Regions from separate parts of the Parabacteroides sp. HGS0025 genome, predicted to be linked through region 2. Evidence: riboswitches for the same ligand, from Rfam matches in the RefSeq annotation. Region 2 holds a riboswitch; the other holds the start of a gene.

Region 1 (8,016 bases), 2.2 Mb from region 2:
TTTCCTGTGCGAGGGCTTTCGCGATCATCACCTTTTGCCGCTCCCCGTCGGAGAGGGTGTGCACCATTCGGGAAGCCAGGTTTTCGATGCGGACGAGGGCGATCGCCTCTTCCACCACCCGCTTGTCTTCCTTTCCCAGGCGTCCCCAAAAGCCGGTGTACGGACTACGCCCCATCTCTATGAGTTCCCGGACAGACATGTTACGGATGTCACACTTATCTGTCAGCACCACTCCCACTATAGTGCTAAGTTCCTTATCACTATAGTCCTGTATATCGTGACCCAGTAGTGCTATTTCGCCGGACAAACGGGGCTGAAAAGCGGAGAGCGTACGCAATAAAGTAGACTTTCCCACCCCGTTGGTACCCAACAGGCAAGTTAATTCTCCACTGCATATCGTAGTGGTTATATTGCTAGCTACCAGCTTTGTATCATTCTTGGAATGATAGCCGATAGAAAGGTTGTTTATCCGGATAGTTGCCTCTTTCATACTCATTCGTTCAGTTCGTTTTTGCGTTTGCGGAATAATACGGATGCAACAACGGGAGCACCGACCAGGGCAGTAACCGAGTTGACGGGCAAGGCTCCTTCAAATCCCGGCATACGTGCGATCAGGTTACAGGCCAGCGCCAGGGCGGCACCGACAAACAGGACACCGGGCATCAACACCCGGTGGTCGGATGTCTGAAAAACAGCCCGGCAGAGGTGCGGCACAGCCAATCCGAGAAAGACGATCGGACCGCAATAGGCGGTAACGATCGCGGTCAGGACACCGGCAGAGGTAATGACGAGCAGGCGTGCCCGTTTGATATTCAGTCCCAGGTTGCGGGCATAGCCGTCACCGAGGAGCATCAGGTTCAATGTCTTTATCAATAAAAATGAGAGAGGGATCAGGATCGCCATAATAATCACGAAAAGCATCATCTGATTACCCGATACGCGCGAGAAACTTCCCAGCCCCCAGATAACATAGGCCCGTATATCTTCTTCCACACTAAAGAATTTCAATACACCGATCACGGCATTTGCCACGTAGCCGATCATCACACCGATAATCAGCAACGTCACATTCCCTTTTACCTTCTGCGAAACGTAGACGATCAGCGCCATGACAGACAAGGAACCGACTATCGCTGCAACAGACAAAGCGATCTCCCCCATAAAGCCGAGCTTGCTAAGCGCCACACCTCCCAGGCTTCCGCTCAGCAAAACGACAAAGGCCACTCCCATACTTGCACCGGAACTGATCCCCAGCACAGAGGGCCCGGCCAACGGGTTGCGGAAGACGGTTTGCATCTGAAGCCCGCTGATAGCCAGTCCGGCTCCGGCAACCAAGGCTGTCAAAGCTTGCGGGAAACGTGATTTCCTGATTATATTCTGCCAGGTGACCGGTTCATCGCCATTGCCGCATATAATATTCCAGACCGAGTTGAACGGGATGGATACGGAACCCAACACCAGATTAAGGAACAGCAGTACAACGATCGAAACGACGACCAAAAGCATCAGGACAGTGTTAGAATACTTCATCGGCCCTATTTATTTAAGTAGATCATAATAGACAGGGGTGTGATCCGGCAGCAGGTTCGGATGGAAGATATGCAGCAGGTCGCCCAGCACCACTTCCGGTTCGGTCGGCATACTTTCGTAAAAAGGTTTCTCCCGCATATTGCAATAGATCACTCCTTTTTCCTTGAAAGCACGGAAGTCGGCATAACGCGGATCCTGGTCTTTCAGGGCTTTATAGTCATATGTTCCCGGATAGCTGTTCACGATACGCCAGTAGTCGGCCTCGTCAGCCTGGTTATAAACGGTTTCAAAGTCGAGGGTGACACCTCCCGAACGGTCGTCGTCCTTCAGGAAATAGTCGGCACCGGCATCTTTGAATAGTTGCGCCAGGAAGCTCTTCCCTCCTACCGCATACCAGTTACCGCCATGAATCTCACCACTAAAGACGATGGGACGCCGGGTTACCTTACCTTCGGCAGTCAGCTCCTTCAGTTCATTATAGCGGTGCTCGATAGCCGAGAACTTATCATTGGCCTCCTGTTCCATTCCGAGTAACAGACCGACAAATTTGATCCACTCGGCCTGTCCCAGCGGGGTCATTTCCTTATATCCCAGATGCGGGATCAGCGGGATACCGATATCTTTCATTGTCTCATAGCCGCCACGCTTAAAGGGTGAGATCAGGATCAGGTCGGGATTGATACTCATAATCACCTCATTATCGAAGTTGCCTTCGATCCCGATCTTTGCCGTCTTTCCTTCCTTCAACTGGTCGTTGATCGTCTGATTAAACAGATGGCGGGTACTGGTGATGCCTACCACTTTATCTTCTGCTCCCAACTTGATGAAATTGGATAGTTGCAGGGAAGTCATACAAATGGCACTACGTACAGGTGTTTCAATCACCATATAATCGGTAGGAATACCTTCCGGCTTCGTCCCACGGGGAACCAACGCATACAGGAAATGAGTGCTTTCTTCATTCTGAGGGTCATGTATATCCATCAGGATGTAACCGTCGGCATAGGTCAACTGAAAACCGTCGGCATATTCAGGTGTGATCTGAACCTTACTATCCACCGTAATCGTTTGTTGCGACGATGCATTCTCTTTCTCCTGCTGATTTCCTTTCGATGCGCACGATGCAGCCAATAACGCAAACAGGCAGCAACCTGCCAAATACTTATTCATATTCTATTTGTTTTTATCCGACACAAACCGTCCAAACCCACGAGGACAATCGTTATGCAAAAAATGGCAGGTCTTCTGACTTACTTCCATCCTGAAAGCCTTCCCGATCTCTCCCGGATCAGTGGCAAAAGGTGTTATCAGGATGTTTATAAAGCTTCACAGCAGCGTGGACTGTCCGGGATTTACACCCGGTTCCCTTTTAATCTGTCTCCATGAACAGGAGTTTGACAGAACCTATTTCGACCGCAAAAGTAATAAGAAAAACTGAACCATTCGCATACGGAACTGTTATTTACAGAAAATGGCAGCAATATGGCACTCAATCAGATCGACACTCATTTCTTAATCGCAGCTATCTGCGTAATTTCATCGGCATTAGTGTTTTATACAATCGGTGTCTGGGGCGAACGTATCCAGAAGAAGCTGAAAGCCTGGCACGTGGCCTTCTTTGTTGCCGGACTATTCGCCGATGCTGTCGGAACCGGACTCATGGAACAGATTGCACAAATGACCGGATTGCAGGATAACCTGCACACTATCACCGGAATAATAGCGATCGTCCTGATGTTTATCCATGCCTTATGGGCGCTGTGGACTTACTTCAAGGGTTCGCGCAAAGCGAAAGCACATTTCAACCGTTTCAGCATAGTTGTCTGGTGTATCTGGCTAATTCCTTATTGCATAGGCATCTATTTGGGAATGTCGCTTCATCCGTAATATTGTGCGGTTATTTGTTTGGAGACTTCCGTTATTTTCATCACTTTTGCCCTCCGAATAAAAGCAAAAGCAAATGACACATCCGATCAGTTTCGTTTCATTAGGCCCCGGAGAGCCGGAACTTATTACCGTTAAAGGACTTAAGCAACTTCAGCAGGCAGATATCATCTATTGTCCGGCAACCCGGAATAAACAAGGTACTTCCCTATCGCGTGCGGCAGATATTGTTCGCGCCTTGGAAATCGACGAGACTGCCATCCACTGTTTCATGCTGCCCATGAGCAAAGACCGCACGGAAGCCTGGAAGGTTTACGATGCCCTTTACAACGAAGCCGCAGACCGCTACCGGAACGGGCAACGGATCGTTATCGTGGCCGAAGGAGATGCCGGCTTTTATTCTTCTATTCAATATATCTACGACAAATTTACAAAGGCCGGTATTGCCGTACAACGTACCGCAGGAATACCAGCCTTTATAGCAGCCGGCGCATTGGCCGGATTACATATTGTCAAACAGGAAGAGGAAATAGTCGTAATCCCCGGTACACCTTCTGCGGATGAACTGTCAGAAAAGATAAACGCAGGATATGTGATCGTTATCATGAAACTATCCCAATGCGTAGAAGCTGTATATGAATGTATCCGCAGGCATCCGCAAGCCCAGTTCCACTACTTTGAAAACGTTGGAACGGATAAAGAATATTATACTTCCGATAAGCAAATCATCACACAGAAATCGTTTCCCTATTTCTCACTAATGATCATACAGGCTGTATGATACTGCTCAAGCGGTTAATATGATAGCGAAGTGACTGGACAGACTCCCAGTTCTGGTGTCCTGACTTACATAATTCACGTGCACTAACCAACACACCCGATATATGGCTGTTAATCTCTTCGATCTTTTTATTCGTTCCACTGTAAAGAGAATCGAGCTCTTCCGGTGAATAGATGGAAGCAGACTGTGCCAACGATTCAAGCAAGTTCATCTGATAAACTCCGGCCTTGGGGATTAAGTTGCGGATAGCATAATGATGAAGATCCTGTATTTCCTTCTGCTTGGTGGTGTCCCAACCTACATTATTCATATCTCCCGAAGGATTCATCTTCGAAAACATATGGATTCCCAAACAATCTGCGATTGTCCTGATCCATGAACTTGTTTCTGTCTCTCTCAATGCTACTCCTGCAAAACTAAATCTCATTGTTGCCATAATCAAATCTCCTTAATTACATAAACCGAAGTTTTTAAAATTGTTATATACTTTCTTTTTATTGCCAGAAACTTGCTGTTAGTTTCATTTTGTTATTGACATGATGCAAAATTAGGCAAATTATCATGTACCACAACTCTTTACCTGTATTTTAAAGTTCTTTAATACAACTTCTATCCAAATGCTATTATTTTGCCAACTGAAGATTACAAATAAATTGAAAAACGCACAGTTTACTTAACAAAGATACCTCCATGCGCTCTTTTTTGTAACTTTTATCAATATAACACAAAACATGGGGGAATAATAGGGTTCCACAACCTTTCATTCTGACATTTTGTTATTTAATTAAAAATAGTATACTTTTGTTCCTTCTTAAACTTACATAAGCACATGAAATCGGATATAGAAATTGCTAGAGAAGTCTCCCTGCGTAAAATAAAGGAAGTTGCTACAGGTTTGGGCATTCCTCGCGAGGAAGTTCAGAACTATGGTCGTTACATCGCCAAAGTGCCTCTTCACCTCATCGATGAAGAAAAAATAAAAGAACACAACCTGATCCTGGTAACGGCCATCACTCCGACCAAAGCAGGTATCGGAAAAACAACGGTTTCTATCGGACTGGCTCTCGGTCTGAACAAGATCGGTAAAAAAGCGGTGGCTGCGCTGCGCGAACCTTCACTCGGCCCGTGCTTCGGTATGAAAGGTGGAGCTGCCGGAGGTGGCTATGCCCAGGTATTACCGATGGAAAATATCAACCTGCATTTCACCGGCGATTTCCATGCCGTTACTTCTGCCCACAACATGATCACTGCACTGCTGGATAATTATATCTATCAGACACGCAATACATGTGAAGGACTGAAAGAGATCAAATGGAAACGTGTACTCGACGTAAACGACCGCAGCCTGCGCAACATCGTATCGGGCTTGGGAGGTTCTGCCAATGGCATACCGACTGAGACAGGATTTGATATCACTCCTGCTTCCGAAATGATGGCTATCCTTTGTCTGGCGACCGACCTGGAAGACTTGAAACGCCGTATCGGTAACATCTTACTGGGTTACACCTACGACGATCAGCCGTTCACGGTAAAAGACCTGGGAGTTGCCGGAGCTATCACCGTACTGTTGAAAGATGCTTTGCTGCCCAACCTGGTGCAGACAACTGAGAATACGCCTGCTTTCGTTCACGGTGGCCCGTTCGCCAACATCGCACATGGATGTAACTCTATAATCGCAACCAAGATGGCGCTTACCTATGGTGACTATGTGATCACGGAAGCCGGTTTCGGTGCCGATCTGGGTGCAGAAAAGTTCTTCGACATCAAATGCCGTAAAGCGGGACTGACTCCGAAACTGACAGTTATCGTTGCTACTGCACAGAGCTTGAAGCTGCACGGCGGCGTGCCTGAAGCACTGATCAAGGAACAGAATATCGAAGGCTTACGCAACGGTTTTGCCAACTTGGACAAGCATGTGGCCAATATGAAACGTTTCGGCCAGGAAGTGATCGTTACTTTCAACCGGTATGCAACCGATACGGACGAAGAGATCGCTCTGGTTGCCGAACATTGTAAGGAACTGGGCGTCGGCTTTGCGATGAACAGTGTATTTGCAGAAGGTGGCGAAGGTGGCGTTGAACTGGCTAAACTGGTTGTCGATACGATCGAAAACAAACCGTCGGCTCCACTGAAAATGGTTTACGAAGATACTGATCCGGTACGCGAAAAGATCAAGAAGGTTTCTGAAGAAATCTATGGCGCAGCATCGGTTACTTACACGACTCTTGCCGACAAAAAGATCAAACAGATCGAAAGCCTGGGTATCTCCCACTATCCGATCTGCATTGCTAAAACCCAGTATTCATTCTCTTCCGACCCGAAAGCGTACGGCGTTGCCAAAGATTTTGAATTGAAGGTGCGCGACGTTGTTATCAACAATGGTGCGGAAATGATCGTTGTTATCATGGGTGAGATCATGCGTATGCCGGGACTTCCCAAAGATCCGCAAGCTAAACGGATTGACATCGTAAACGGATTGGTTGAAGGATTGAGCTGATCTTTCAAAAGATATAGAACAGGAAAGGCGACCTTTATAAGGATCGCCTTTTTTATTTCATTTGCGTTTATCGAAATAATTCTTGAAGAACAATATCTGATAATCTATTGAATTACGCCAGTAATCCCCATTATGCGCTCCGGGGCGAACAAGGAAATCATGGTCTATTTTATACTTCAGCAGTTTCTTGTGGAAATCGTTGTTCACTTCAAAAAAGAAATCACTATATCCGCAATCGATGATGAGTGCCAGGTCACCATTCTTCAGGCGGTCGATCTGGTTGATCGCCGTATGGTTATCCCAAACTTCCTGGTTTTCGCTTTCTTTTCCTAACCAGTCACTCATATGCCAGTTATTCGGGAAAGGGCGGATATCCACCCCACCGCTTGTACTCCCAGCCGCTCCGAAGATATCTTTATGGCGGAACGACAACCACATAGCGCCGTGACCGCCCATACTCAATCCGGTAATGGCACGCCCTGTGCGGTCTTTAATAGTCGGATAACTGGCATCTATATAATCGATAAGCTCTTTCGATACAAATGTCTCATAGCGATAAGACGGATTGACCGGGCTATCCCAGTACCAACTGTTCTTGCCATCCGGACAAACGAACATAATTCCATACTGATCGGCAATCTCCGGTAAATTGGGTTTTACGGAAATCCATGTTTTCGCATTTCCTCCATGCCCATGCAATAAGTAAATAACAGGAGCTGTCGTTTTTCCTTTTCCCGGCGAAATAACGATTGTCTGAATATCTTTATTCATGGCATCACTATGCACATAGATAGTATCGACTACTGCCGCCTGCAGAGACAGGGCAAAAAACGCTATAAGCGATAAAAAGAACACCTTTGCTTTCATAAATCAGATTAGAATTTTAATATTGAAAGCAAAGGTATTTATTTTTATTTAAAACACCTCTTTCCAGTGCTTCAGGTTTGTATCGATCGTATCCATAACTTCTTTGGAACGTCCCTGCATCAGGAGCTTGTACATTGTCTGTGCAAACCCGAGCATCTGGGTAAACTCTATTTTCGGAGGCATAGCGAGCGCGTTCGGATCAGTCATAATATTGACCAAGACAGGGCCGTCCGAAACGAAAGCCTTTGTTAATGTCGGCAACACATCATCCGGATTGCATACATTGTAGCCTGCCATTCCCATCGAAAGAGCCACCCGTGCGAAATCAGGATTCAACATCGTAGTTTGCCAGTCGGGTAATCCGGCTACTTCCATTTCGAGTTTGACCATTCCGAGCGAACGGTTATTGAACACAACCAGTTTGATAGGTAATTTATATTGTACGATCGTCGCCAGG
Region 2 (8,016 bases):
TCACCGGTCTCTACCCGTTCAGTCATATAAGTACCCAGTAAACTGGCGGTAACGGTTAGCCGGTTGTCCCGGTATTGCCCCGCCAAATAGGTCAACGATGAGTAGCGGGTTGGAAACGGACATTTCGGTAATGTATTATCCAACGTATTAACGAAGAAATCTTCGATGAGGGAGAAGGAAAAACGATCCGACAAAGTATACAAACCGGATACGGAAGTATAATATTCACGTTGGGTATAATTGTCGATCTGTACACCGTTCTCATATTTATTATTTACATCCTTATACCGGTTCCACGCATAATTAAACTTAGCCTGCGCCTGCAATGCGAATTTTTCACTTAACTGATTCTTATAATAGGCCTGCACAAAAGCATTCTTATCCCACAAACGCTCACCTGCATAATCGTTGTATAAAACAACAGAGCCGGGTAGTCCGCGTTCGGAGTCAAAATAATATCCTTTCACCGAGAAGGTTCCGCCACGTCCTAAATCTCCCCAGAGGTTCAGTTCCGTACGCCACGATTCGATATCACTGTTATGTCGTTTCAACTTTTCCGTTTGTGATACGTTTGTTAATGTAAAAGGATAATTACCATCGGCTCGCAGGTAGTCGCCATCCAAGGAAGCCGCCCATTTCTTTCCCAACTTTTGTTCATACCGGATATAAGGATTGACCATACCGAAAGAACCGGTCTTTACCTGCGCTTTCAGATGAAACGGTTTTACCAGGAAGTCAGGACGTAGCGATTTCACACTCAACGCCCCCGCCGAAGCATACATCCGGGCTGTCTGGAAAATATCATCCGTCTGTCCGATCGACAACGAAACCATTTCGACGTTATCGAGCGAGAAGCGGCTGATATCCACCTGTCCGCTCTGGGCATCCGTGATCGTTATGCCGTCATAGCTGACAGCCGTATGCTGCGCACCCAGACTTCGCACCGAGACAGTCTTCAATCCCCCTATCCCACCGTAATCTTTCACGGTAGCACCGGAGAAGCGTTTTACCGCTTCCGAAAGATCCTGTATGCCGAGCCGTTCGATACCGGTACGATCCATCACTTGAAGAGGAGTAGCCTCGCGGGTAGTGGAAGGACGCGCCTTCTCGACCACCTCGACACCCTTCAGTTGGTGATAAGTCGTCGTATCGATCTGTTGGGCAATCGCAAACACTGACGCATGCAACCATATGCCAAACAGGCATAACATTCTTATTATGTATAAATTACGCATATATCTTTTGGTCTACCAACACCTTACCCGAGGTATTGCATACAAAACAATGGCAGGTTTTCTGACTTGTTCTCCCATGATCGGCCGCCTTCCCGAAGTCATAAAGACTCAGTGGCAACAAGATTTGCCGGGGTTACAGAACTTACAGCTACGGGTACAGTTCCGGACTTGCACCGGATTCCCTTTTACTAGCGACCAGCGAAAGCCAAACCGCTACACCATAATTCGATGGCAAAAGTACGAAATATATCGGAATAGTCGTTATACTAATGTCATTTTGATATCGGAAAAAATCAGTACCTTCGCGCCCAAATTGATTCAAGACCTACTATTCACTCATACTCGTTCCCTTGTGGGTTTAGGTTATTAGATACATTTAGAATTAAACAAAAAGATGACAGACAAAGAAGTATTGTTACTACGACGCAAATTGGATCTTTTGCTCCGTACAGGCAAATTATTGATGGAGAGTGCTGCCGATACGAACCGTATTGAACGAAACATGAAGAGGGTAGCGGCCTTTATGGGTATCCCGGAAGAAAAATTACACATCGATATCCGGTGGACGATGATCATGGTAAATGTGAGTGATGAGAAAAACTCATTCTCCAAATTCCAGAAATGCGAGAAACATGGTATTAATATGACCATGATCTCACAGATCAGTGATCTGTCGTGGCATGCCATCGAGCAGGATTATTCGCTGGACAGATATGAGGAAGAACTGGAAAAGATAGCCTGCAAACCGCGTAACTATATACCTTATCTAGTAGCTATCGGAGCAGGGTTTGCCTGTGGAGGATTCTGTAAGTTGTTCGGATGCGACTGGATCGCCTTTTTGTTTGCTTCTATTAGTGCGTTTATAGGCTTCAGGGTTCGTGCCCGTTGCATAGAGGCCGGCCTGAATGTGTATATGGCTATAGCACTCGCCGCTTTTGTTTCCACATGCCTGGCGTATGTTTCATCCTTTTCGGGGTTATCCGTTACACCATATCATCCGCTATTGGCCTGTGCCCTGTTCATCGTGCCGGGTGTACCGCTGATCAATTTCGTGGATGATATGATCGACAATCATTTGCTAGTCGGGATCACCCGTGCCGCCAATACGGCAATGATGGTCGGAGCCATGACTTTCGGTATCACATTTGCCATGCGTGTTCTTGTGATGAATGACATCGCGATCGACCATAAGTTCAGTGAACTGAGTATGGTTCCCCATGAATCCTATCTTACATATGCAATCGCAGCCGCTATTGCCGCCATGGGGTTCTCTATGATCTTCAATATCCAGCGCCGCCTGTTATGGGTGGTGGCCGTAGGAGGTATCATAGCGGTATGTACACGTAACTTCGTCAACTTCGAACTGGGTTACGGGCCTGTTATCGGTTCGTTCATGGGAAGTTTCGTAGTCAGTCTCCTTGCGGTAAAGGCAGTCCATTGGTTTCATGTACCTAACCACGTACTGACGATACCTTCCGTTATCCCGATGATTCCGGGGGTACTGATGTACCGGTCGTTACTGGCGTTTATTAATATGCACGGAGTGATTGGCGAAGTCACCAACGCTTTTGCCAACGGTATCAATTCGGCACTGATTATTCTTTGCATCTCGCTGGGAGTAGCCGTACCTAATATCTTTGCCCGCCAGTACATCGCCAAAGACCGCAAAAGGTATCTGCAGGAGGAATTGGAAAAACGCCGTCAGCGTGGTAAATTCCTGGAATGGTAAAAACAAATTGTAATAATACATAGTAAGAGGCTGTCTCATTATAACATATGGGGCAGCCTCTTACACTTTTTATACGAAACCTTCTGAAAAAGCCGAATTTTAACAAAGAAAAACAGAATAAGAATTTTCATCCTACTTTTGACTGAGACCAAAAATAATCACTTCCGGAATAAGATTTTAGCCAATTCGTCTCTGAATTGTTCCATATCAAAAAGTTATTGGTTCATTTAGGTACACATTCAAAAATAGTTTAAAGTTTAACTAAATGCAAAAAAGCCCAAAAAGTAATATCTTCGGAATTCCGGCAGGTTGTTTTCGTAATATTGCAACCTTGAAAACAGATTGTAAAGGTTAAAAAGAATTGTATGGGAGAAACAAAAGGTTACGTTTCGCAGGTTATCGGCCCGGTTGTGGACATTCACTTCGATAATGAAAAAGAAGTAAAAATAGTGCTGCCCCGCATCCATGACGCTATGGAGATAGCCCGTCCCAATGGGAAAGCGTTGATTGTCGAAGTACAACAACATATTGGGGAAAATACAGTCCGTACAGTCGCGATGGATACGACAGACGGATTGCAACGGGGAATGGAAGCCGTTTCATGCGGCTCACCTATTACTATGCCGGTCGGCGACCAGGTAAAAGGACGTTTGATGAATGTTACCGGCGATTCGATCGACGGAATGGATGAACTGGATCGGAAAGGCGCTCTCCCCATCCACCGCGAACCGCCGAAGTTTGAGGATTTGACCACCAGTAAAGATGTACTTTACACAGGTATTAAGGTCATCGACCTATTGGAACCCTATTCCAAAGGGGGTAAGATCGGACTTTTCGGAGGAGCCGGCGTAGGTAAAACCGTTCTTATCATGGAACTTATCAATAACATTGCTAAAAAGAATAACGGTTTCTCGGTCTTTGCCGGTGTGGGTGAACGTACCCGCGAAGGAAACGACCTGTTGCGCGAAATGATCCAGTCGGGTGTGATCCGCTACGGGCAGGCCTTCCTCGAAAGTATGGAAGCAGGCCATTGGGATCTGTCGAAGATTGATCATGAGGAACTGGCCAAATCGCAGGCTACACTAGTGTTCGGACAGATGAACGAACCGCCGGGCGCCCGTTCTTCGGTAGCTCTATCCGGATTGACCATTGCAGAGTCGTTCCGTGACCTGGCGCCCGAAGGCGAAACACGCGATATCCTGTTCTTTATCGACAATATATTCCGTTTCACCCAGGCAGGCTCGGAAGTGTCCGCCCTGTTGGGACGTATGCCGTCAGCCGTAGGTTACCAGCCGACACTGGCCACCGAAATGGGAGCCATGCAGGAGCGTATCACCTCGACAAAGAAAGGTTCGATCACGTCCGTACAGGCAGTTTATGTGCCTGCCGACGACTTGACAGACCCGGCACCGGCCACCACCTTTACACACCTGGATGCCACCACCGTGTTGAGCCGTAAGATCACCGAGCTCGGCATCTATCCGGCTGTCGACCCGTTGGAATCGACTTCCCGTATCCTCGACCCGTTGGTCGTGGGAAAGGAACATTACGAAACAGCCCAGCGTGTAAAACAGATCCTTCAGCGAAACAAGGAGTTGCAGGATATCATTTCTATCCTGGGTATGGAAGAACTTTCGGACGAAGACCGCCAGACGGTAAACCGTGCCCGCCGTGTACAACGTTTCCTGTCGCAGCCTTTCGCCGTGGCAGAACAGTTCACCGGCATACCGGGCGTAATGGTCTCTATCGAAGACACGATCCGCGGATTCAATATGATCATGGATGGTGAAACTGACGATATTCCCGAACAGGCCTTCCTCAACGTAGGTACAATCGAGGATGTGATCGAAAAAGGTAAGAAACTGGCAGAACAAGCTAATTAATAACGTATGGAACTGGAAATCATATCACCCGCAGGCATCTTATTCAAAGGTGAAACAGACTACGTATCCTTTCCGGGTATCGCCGGATCGTTCGACGTATTGCCGCATCACGCCCCTATGATAGCCGCGCTGGAAGAAGGTGTCATCCGGTATCAGACAAAAGAAAAGGAAACACAACAGGAAATAAAGATACAAAGCGGATTCGTTGAAATAAAAGATGATACCCTATCCGTATGCATCGAAGAAAAAATACGATCATGAGCAGCGGTAGATTAAGAATGAAGCTAATGGGCCTGATTACTTTTATAAATGTAGTCATCGGTGTCACTTTAGGAGGTTTGTTATACACGATATGGCCTTCGATTTACTTCGAATGGTATCCGTCTATCCCGGTCTTTTACTGGTTGATGGCCATGTTAATGACTTTCTTCCTCGACCATGTAAAACGAAAACATGGCGACGTCACGATCGTTACTTATATGGTAGTCCGGTTATGCAAAATCTTACTGGCGCTTGTTTTCTTATGGTTGTATGCCGCATTTGTCGGACAGAACCTGAAAGCCTTTGGCTTTACGATGATGTTGTTTTATTTCATTTATCTCGTACTAGAGACATATACCATGTATCTATATGAGAAAAAGAGGTTGAAAAGTGAGAAAAGAGAAAAAGATGAACAGAATAAAAAGTAAATACCTGTTTTGGTTTACCTTCCTGCTACTGGCCTGTATCAGCGCCCCGATAAATGCGGCTGCTGCAGGTGAAGAACCGGGAAAGGTGGATGTGCAGGATATCGTATTCTCCCATATCCGGGATGCCTACACCTGGCATATTACCGAATGGAACGGCAAGGAGATCTCCATACCGCTTCCCGTTTTGGTAAAGAGCGAGGAGCGCGGCTGGGATATGTTCCTCTCCTCCCACCTGCATCACGGAAATGTACATCATAATTATTATGTGGCAGGAGAAGGCGAACATGCCGGAAAAGTGGTGGAGAAGAACAGCAGAGGGGAAGAGGTGAAACCGCTCGACCTGTCGCTCACCAAGAATGTGGTCGGCCTGTTGATCAGTTGCGGGATATTGCTTTTTATCGTGCTGCGGACAGCCCGCTGGTATAAGAAGCACCCCAATGAAGCACCCGGCGGATTTACCGGGCTGATGGAAATGGCCGTCATGTATATCCATGAAGGGGTGGTGAAAGAAGGGATCGGCAAAGAGTACAAACCTTTTTCATCTTATCTGTTGACGGTATTCTTCTTTATCCTGATCAATAACCTGATCGGCATTATCCCGGTTTTCCCCGGGGGTGCCAACGTCACGGGTAATATTGCCGTAACGGCGGTATTGGCAGGATGTACGTTCCTGGCGGTGAACCTGTTTGCTACCAAGGAATACTGGAAGGAGATATTCTGGCCGAATGCTCCCCTGTTCCTGAAGTTACCGTTGCCGATCATGCCCTTCGTAGAATTCTTCGGCATACTCACCAAGCCATTTGCCCTGATGATCCGTCTGTTTGCCAATATCATGGCCGGACACACGATCATTCTGGCACTGACTTGCCTGATATTCATCACCGCTTCGATGGGAGTAGCCATAAACGGCACGATGACAGTCGTTTCAGTACTGTTCACCGTGTTTATGAACTGTCTCGAATTATTGGTGGCATGTTTGCAGGCCTATATATTCACCCTACTGTCGGCCAACTATATCGGACTGGCCAAAGTAAGAGAGTGAACAAACATATTTATTAAAAACAAGGTTACTAATTAAAAGATTAAAAACTATGTTATCAGCAATTTTATTACAAGCAGCAGCCGGTGCAGGCATAGCTAAACTAGGTGCAACAGTTGGAGCAGGATTGGCAGCTATCGGCGCAGGTATCGGTATCGGACTGATCGGAAAAGGTGCAGTTGAAGGAATCAGCCGCCAACCGTCGGCAGCCGGCGATATCCGTACATCCATGCTTATTATGGGTGCGTTGGTAGAAGGGGTTGCCCTGTTTGCGATCGTGGTATGTTTCTTAGGATTATTCCAATAAAATAAAAGTAAACTATGTCATTGCTCACACCAGACGCAGGGCTTTTATTCTGGATGATCCTTTCCTTCGGAATTGTCTTTGTCATTCTTTCCAAATATGGGTTCCCGGTGATCATCAAAGCCGTGGAACAACGGAAAGAATACATCGACCAATCCCTCGAATCGGCACACCAGGCAAACGAACAGCTTGCCGGCATACAGGCCGAAAGCGAAAAGATCCTTGCCCAGGCAAGAGAGCAGCAGAATGAGATCCTGAAACAAGCCCTGGTTGAAAAAGAAGAGATCATCAGCGAAGCCCACAGGAAGGCTACCGCTGAAGCCCATCTGCAGGTAGAAGAGGCTACCCGGCATATTCGGGAAGAAAAGGAGAAAGCGATCCGCGAAGTCCGCACCGAAATAGCTGACTTGTCCGTCGCTATCGCAGAGAAAGTAATGAAAGAGAAAATCAGCCGTACCGATGAACAGGAAAAGATCATCAACGGACTGCTCGACAATGTTTCGTTTAGTAAATCGTAAGATATGGATGTAGGTACAATCTCTTCCCGGTATATCAAAGCGCTCTTTTCGCTTGCGAAAGAGAAGCAGCAGGAAACCCGGGTATATGATGATATGAAGATGCTGGCCGTTAGTTTCGAACAGGAACCGGGGTTGAAAGTCGTACTGGATAATCCGATCTTTCCCGAAGAGGAGAAAGTAAAGTTACTGACGACGGCAGCCGGTCTGGAAGTATGCGACCTGTTTGCCCGGTTTATCCGGTTGGTACTGCAGCGTAAAAGGGAAAGCCTCTTACCGCTCATGGCCTATATCTATATCCATATGTACCGGAAGGATAAGAAGATCACCCGGGTATTGTTCAAGACACCGGTTCCGGTAGACGAAGCGACCCGGGAGCATCTGAAGAAACGGTTGCAGGAAGAGACAGGCGATACGATCGAGTTCACAGGAGTGATCAGGCCGGAACTGATCGGAGGATTTGTGCTCCGGATCGGTAATATCCGGATCGACGCCAGCTATTCCAGACAACTCCGGGAGATAAGAAACAAGCTGATCGAAAGAAATTAAAAAAGAAAAACGTATGACAGACCAGATAAAAGTAAGTGAAGTTTCCGCCATATTACGCGAGCAACTGGAAGGT

The links. A riboswitch is a leader RNA that binds a small molecule or an ion and turns the genes downstream of it on or off. The one in region 2 is predicted to bind cobalamin.
Region 1: another riboswitch for cobalamin. It lies ahead of HMPREF1212_RS09400 (ABC transporter substrate-binding protein); the one in region 2 lies ahead of HMPREF1212_RS00655 (TonB-dependent receptor plug domain-containing protein).

Annotation. Positions count from the first base shown of each region.
Region 1 covers NZ_KQ033902.1:2,414,238-2,422,253, reverse strand. The annotation lists gene HMPREF1212_RS09410 (ABC transporter ATP-binding protein) at 1-490, opposite strand, end outside; gene HMPREF1212_RS09405 (iron ABC transporter permease) at 493-1,530, opposite strand; gene HMPREF1212_RS09400 (ABC transporter substrate-binding protein) at 1,540-2,700, opposite strand; cobalamin riboswitch at 2,748-2,953, opposite strand; gene HMPREF1212_RS09395 (HsmA family protein) at 3,013-3,417, shown strand; gene HMPREF1212_RS09390 (precorrin-2 C(20)-methyltransferase) at 3,491-4,195, shown strand; gene HMPREF1212_RS09385 (hypothetical protein) at 4,179-4,631, opposite strand; gene HMPREF1212_RS09380 (formate--tetrahydrofolate ligase) at 5,025-6,692, shown strand; gene HMPREF1212_RS09375 (alpha/beta hydrolase) at 6,750-7,559, opposite strand; gene HMPREF1212_RS09370 (thiamine pyrophosphate-dependent enzyme) at 7,608-8,016, opposite strand, start outside.
Region 2 covers NZ_KQ033902.1:181,423-189,438, reverse strand. The annotation lists gene HMPREF1212_RS00655 (TonB-dependent receptor plug domain-containing protein) at 1-1,235, opposite strand, end outside; cobalamin riboswitch at 1,269-1,465, opposite strand; gene HMPREF1212_RS00645 (threonine/serine exporter family protein) at 1,630-2,964, shown strand; gene atpD (F0F1 ATP synthase subunit beta) at 3,330-4,847, shown strand; gene HMPREF1212_RS00635 (F0F1 ATP synthase subunit delta/epsilon) at 4,854-5,108, shown strand; gene HMPREF1212_RS00630 (hypothetical protein) at 5,105-5,536, shown strand; gene atpB (F0F1 ATP synthase subunit A) at 5,517-6,578, shown strand; gene atpE (ATP synthase F0 subunit C) at 6,628-6,882, shown strand; gene atpF (F0F1 ATP synthase subunit B) at 6,897-7,397, shown strand; gene HMPREF1212_RS00610 (F0F1 ATP synthase subunit delta) at 7,401-7,943, shown strand; gene atpA (F0F1 ATP synthase subunit alpha) at 7,957-8,016, shown strand, end outside.